Regions from separate parts of the Pelomonas lactea genome, predicted to be linked through region 1. Evidence: predicted binding sites of a transcription regulator. Region 1 holds the regulator's gene; the other holds the start of a gene.
The links. Region 1 encodes LexA, which represses DNA repair genes until DNA is damaged. Its sites were predicted from a motif close to ACTGTATNNNNATACAGT; they were not measured.
Positions count from the first base shown of each region.

Region 2: a site for LexA is predicted at 1,795-1,812, ahead of imuA (translesion DNA synthesis-associated protein ImuA). Genes of this name have one in related genera too.

Region 1 is NZ_JBIGHX010000002.1:330,911-333,775, reverse strand. It holds gene ACG04Q_RS05850 (asparaginase) at 1-578, opposite strand, end outside; gene lexA (transcriptional repressor LexA) at 661-1,329, shown strand; RNA gene ssrA (transfer-messenger RNA) at 1,389-1,761, opposite strand; gene ACG04Q_RS05835 (HAD-IA family hydrolase) at 1,775-2,443, opposite strand; gene ubiG (bifunctional 2-polyprenyl-6-hydroxyphenol methylase/3-demethylubiquinol 3-O-methyltransferase UbiG) at 2,449-2,865, opposite strand, start outside.
Region 2 is NZ_JBIGHX010000007.1:162,008-164,872, reverse strand. It holds gene ACG04Q_RS18920 (DNA polymerase Y subunit UmuC family protein) at 1-895, opposite strand, end outside; gene imuA (translesion DNA synthesis-associated protein ImuA) at 864-1,733, opposite strand; gene ACG04Q_RS18910 (YciI family protein) at 1,901-2,287, shown strand; gene ACG04Q_RS18905 (serine/threonine protein kinase) at 2,298-2,865, opposite strand, start outside.

The DNA of each region.
Region 1 (2,865 bases):
GTGGGCCAGCAGCCCAGCACGCGCACGGCGCCCTCCTCCACCCGCGCCACCAGCGCGCCGTCCGTCGACTCGAACGCATCGACGCGGTAGCTGTGCGTCTTGCGCACCTGCAGCGCGTCGTGCACCCGCCCCGCGAACGCCACGACGACGCCCGCTGCGCCCGGCGTGGCCGCCACCTGCACGGCATCCGCCAGGTTCTGCGGCCCATCGGGTACCAGCGCCGTCGCCGGCCGCATCGCCGCCGTCAGCACCACGGGTTTGGCCGGCGCCACCACGCGGTGCAGCAGGTAAGCGGTTTCCTCCAGCGTGTCCGTGCCGTGGGTGATGACGATGCCGCCGACCTCGGGCCGCTCCAGCTGCGCCTGCACCGCGGCGGCCAGCGCCTGCCACGTCGCCACATCCATGTCCTTGCTGTCCAGCTGCGCCACCTGGTGCGCCTCCAAGCGCCGCCCGGCCAGCGTCGGCACGGCGGCCAGCAAGTCCTCCACACGCAGCTGCGCTGCCGTGTAGCCCACGCCATCCGCGGCGCTCTGCGCGGTGCCGGCAATCGTGCCGCCCGTGCCGAGAATGACGATCAAGGGCTCAAGGGTTTGCAATTTTCGATTCCTGGATAAAAATACAGATACTGGATACACAACCAGCCCAACAAAAAGGCCGCCCGTGCAAGACCAACCCAAGCTTACCGCCCGCCAGCAGCAGATCTTCGACCTGGTCCGCCACGCGATCGAGAGCACCGGCTCCCCGCCCACGCGCGCCGAGATCGCCGCCGAGCTGGGCTTCAAGTCCGCCAACGCCGCCGAGGAGCATCTGCAGGCGCTCGCCCGCAAAGGCATGCTGGAGCTGGTCGGCGGCACGTCCCGCGGCATCCGGCTCAAGTCCGACACGCTCAGCGCCGTCAACCGCGCCCGCCAGTTCAGCCTGCCCATCCCCAGTCTGGCGCAGCTCACGCTGCCGCTGATCGGCCGCGTCGCTGCCGGCGCGCCCATCCTGGCGCAGGAGCATGTCGAGCAGACCTACACCGTCGAGCCTGGCCTGTTCGCCAAGAAGCCCGACTACCTGCTCAAGGTCAAGGGCATGAGCATGAAGGACATCGGCATCCTCGACGGCGACCTGCTCGCGGTGCAGTCCGCCAAGGAGGCCCGCAACGGCCAGATCGTCGTCGCCCGCGTCGGCGAGGAAGTGACCGTGAAGCGCTTCAAGCGCGGGCCCGGTGGCATCGAACTCCTGCCCGAGAACGCCGATTTCCAGCCCATCGTCGTCAGCGAGGACGAGCATTTCAGCATCGAGGGCCTGGCCGTCGGGCTGATTCGTGGACAAGGGTTCAATTGACGCCGGCTCGATGGAAATGAAAAAGGCCCGTGTCACCGACACAGGCCTTTTGTTTTGGATGGTGGAGCCGGGGGGAATTGAACCCCCGTCCGCAAGCCATCACCGGGCAGATCTACATGCTTAGCCGGCTGATTTGAATCTCACGGTCAACTCGCGCAGTGGCACGCTAGCTTTCCCGCCAGTCACTTGATCTCACGCCCCACCGAGTGACCCGGTCAGACGCCAGCCGATGTGAGTGACTTCTCAGCCTTGCCCCTCGCGGAACTCAGCCCGGCCCATCGGCCTGCCGTTGAGAAGCTCATCCGCAATTAAGCGGCGAGTGCGAACGTAGAGTCGTTTGCAGTTACTTTGTTTCCAGTGGTTTTACGAGCGGACTGGTGCTCGGCATGCCCTACTCCGGATCCGCACCCACGTCGAAACCAGGTCGGCCCCAGGACCGCGTAGTTTAGGCCAGACCGAGCCGCTTCAAGAGGTCACCTGGCACATTCAGTTCCAGATCCGCGTGCCAGTCAGCGTAGCGGGCCTGCGGACCGAGGTAGCCCCAGGCCGCCACCGCGGTGGCCATGCCGGCCGCGCGGCCGGCCATCACGTCACGCTCGTCGTCGCCGACGTACAGGCAGGCCTGCGGCGCCACGTCCAGGCGGCGCGCAGCCTCCAGCAACGGCGCCGGGTGCGGCTTGGCATGGCCGGTGGTGTCGCCTCCAACGACGACCGCCGCGCCCAGCCGCAGCGCGGCCGTCAGCGGCAGCGCGAAGCGCTCGGCCTTGTTCGTCACGATGCCCCACGCCAGGCCCGCCTCCGCAAGTGCGGCCAGCTCCGCCACGATGCCGGGAAACGGCTGCGTGCTGTCGTACATCAGGCCCTCGTAGCGATCGAGGAACTCGCGCTTGAGGGCGTCATAGCCCGGCTGCCCGGGCGCCACGGCGAAGGCCTGGCCCAGCATGCCGCGCGCGCCCGAGCCGCCATGAGGCCGGTACTGCGCCAGCGGCAACGGCGCCAACCCGCGCTCGACGCGCATGGTGTTGGCCGCGCGGGCGAGGTCGGCCGCGCTGTCGATCAGCGTGCCGTCGAGGTCGAAAAGCACCGCACGCAGATGCGCCCAGCGCGGTGCCAGCCGCTTCACAGCGGGCGCCGGCAGGCGATCAGGTAGTTGACGTCGGTGTCGCTGCCCAGGCTGTAGCGCTGCGTCAGCGGGTTGTACGTCAGGCCCCGGCTGGACTGCAGTTCCAGGCCAGCGTCGCGGCAGAACTGCGCGAGTTCCGACGGCTTCAGGAAGCGTGCGTACTCGTGCGTGCCCCGGGGCAGCATGTTCAACACGTATTCCGCGCCGACGATGGCCAGCAGGAAGGACTTGGCGTTGCGGTTCAGCGTCGACAGGAACACCCAGCCACCCGGCTTGACCAGCGTCGCCAAGGCACGCACAACGGAGGCCGGATCCGGGACATGCTCCAGCATTTCCATGCAGGTCACGGCGTCGAAGCTCGCGGGCTGCTCGGCGGCCAGCGCCTCGACGGCAATCTCGCGGTACTCCACGCC
Region 2 (2,865 bases), on a different contig from region 1:
GCTCCAGCAGCGCGTGCGTCGTCGCGCGCTCGGCCGGGTCGGACGGGCCGGGCAGCAGGCTGTGGCTGCCTTCCTGCAGCGGCAGCAGCGTGTCGGCGCTGAGCGTGATCTCGCCGGCCGGCGCGGCCAGCGTCGTGCGCGCCAGGTGCTCGCCCAGCAGGCGCGTCAGTCGCTGCAGGTCGCGCGTCGTGTCGGCGGTGGCCACGGTCAGCTCGCCGCTGCCGGCCACGTCACGCGCGCGCATCGCGTCGTGCTGCCAGGCCAGGCGCAGCGTGCGCACGCCGGCGTGGCGCGCAGCGAGAAACGTGCAGAGCTGGCGCAGCAGCGTCTCGGCAAAGCTCAGCAGCACGGGCGCGTGCTCGACACGCCACGGCAGCTCCAGCCGGGCGTCGAAGCGGTCGGGCAGCGTCAGCCAGTCATGCACTTCGGGCAGGTCGCCGTAGGCCTGGTCCAGCGCCGTCAGCAGCGCCGGGCCGAAGCGCCTGGCCAGCGCGGCGCGGGGCAGCCGGCGCAGCTCGCCCAGCCGCGTGCAGCCCAGTCGCGCCAGCATCGCGTGGTGGGCGTGCGCGGCCGTGAGGGCGGCCAGCGGCAGCGCATCCAGCCGGGCCGCGAGCGGGCCCTGCCGCGGCGCGCCGGGGCAGCGCGCCAGCGCCAGCGCCGCCAGCGCGGTGGGGGCCCAGGCCATCGCGCCCAGCGCCAGGCCGGCCCGCACCGCGTCTGCCTGCAGCCGCAACCGCAGCGCGCGCGCGCCGCGGAACAGCCGCAGGCTGCCCGACACCTCGGCCACCACCGCCTCCTCCAGCCGGGCAACGCGGGGCGTGAAGCTCAGCGCCAGCCAGGCGAGGGCGTCATCCGCCGCTGCATCAGGCGTGCAGCACAGTGCGAGCCAGCGCATCGGCGCGCTCCAGAGGAGGAGATGCCGGCGCGGGCGAGGGCGCCGGGCCCGGTGCCGGCTGGGGCTTGCGCTTGGCCGCCGTCAGCAGGGGTTCGACGGCGCCCGGCACGGCGGGCAGCTCCAGCCAGCCCTCGTGCGCCGGCCCGCGGCGCTTGAGCAGGTGCACGTTCAGCGCCCAGCCGTCGCCCGGTTGCACCACCAGGCGCAGCGGCGCGGCCGAGGACTGCTGGCCCGCGCGCTCCGGCCGCACGAGGAAGGCGGGCGCGTCCGAGCTCAACGCGCTGACCTGCAGCCGGCGGATCTGCTCCGGCCGTGCCTCGGGCAGCCAGGCCAGCACGGCCACGCGCGACTTGATGGCCTGTTCGGCGGCCCACAGCTGCTGGGCGGGCGCGGTGGCAGTCACCCAGATCAGCGCGGCCTGCGGCAGCCCCAGCGCCCGCAGCCCCGGCAGGTGCGGCGTGTGTGGCGGGTTGATGAGCAGCAGCGAGCGCAGCGCCGGCGCGGCGGCGCGTGCCCGGCGGCCCGGGGCAGCGGCCGGCAGCGCCTGGGCGGCCCACCAGCGCTGCAGCGCCGGCGCCAGCAGCCGCCACTCCAGCACACCCGACTGCGGCGTCAGCAGCTCGGTGATGGCCTGCAGCGGCCAGCCGCCGCCGGGCAGCTCGGCGTCCAGCGCCGCAAAGCCGCTGGGTAGCGTGGGCGCGGCGCTGGCGCCCAGGCTGCTGCCGCGCCACAGCCGGCCTGCCAGGCGGGCGTCCAGGGGCGCGTCCAGCGAGGCCTTCTGCGGCGGAAGGCCCGGCACGGGCAGGGCGGCGGGGGCGGAAGATAGGGCGGACAGCATGGCCGGGCGGACGAAACCAAAGGCGACGGGGAAGAAAGCGGAGCCTGGATGAGACCACAATACTGTATGTATATCCAGTATTTTCCGACTATCGACCTTGGTCGCCCGCTAGCATTCCTGCCTCGGGTGCCGTGTGCTGCCCGCCCCCAACTCCCGGAGATTTGCCGATGCCGATGAACGACTACCTGGTGCTGTCCCGTGGCCAGTGGAACGAAGACGCCAGCCCGCAGGCCGTGCAGGCGGCCATCGACGCCTTCTACGTCTGGTACGAGCAGGGCCTGGCGCAGGGGCGGCTCAAGCCCGGCAGCCGGCTGGAGCCGGGCTGCCGCATCGTCGCCAGGGGCGGGCTCATCACCGACGGCCCGTTTGCCGAGACCAAGGAGTGGGTGGGCGGCTACTGGTTCATCGTCGCCGAGTCGCTGGCGCAGGCGGCGGCCATCGCGGCCGAGAACCCCTGCCTGCAGTTCGGGCTGACCCTGGAGATCCGGCCGCTGGATGCCAGCCGCGCCGATGTGACGGTGGCGACCAACGAGACGCCGGCGAGCTGGCGTTAGGGCTCAGGCGTCAGGCGAACCCGTCGCCGTCAAAGTCCACGGCGTCCTCGTCCCGCGTGAGGGTGGGCGGCGCGTCCTTGGGGCGCATGGCCTCCAGCTGCTCGCGCAGCTTGGCGACCTGGTCCAGCCAGTAGTTGGGCGAGCCGAACCACGGGAAGGCCAGCGGGAAGGCCGGGTCGCCCCAGCGGCGCGCCAGCCAGGCGCTGTGGTGGATCATGCGCATCGTGCGCAGCGGCTCGATGAGGCGCAGCTCGCGGTCGTCGAACTCGGCGATCTGCTCGTAGCCGTCCAGCACGGCGTTGAGCAGCTGGCGGGCGGCATCGGGCTCGCCCGGCAGCAGCATCCACAGGTCCTGCATGACCGGGCCCATGACGGCGTCGTCCAGGTCGACGAAATGCGGCCCGCGGTCGGGCGTCCACAGGATGTTGCCGGGGTGGCAGTCGCCGTGCAGCCGCGTCAGCGGCAGGTCGGGCAGGCTGTCGAAGGCGGCCTGGATGGCGTCGATGCAGCGGCGCGCGGCGTCGTCCCAGCTGGGGGCGATCTCGGGCGGGATCGCGTCGTTGTGCATCAGCCAGTCC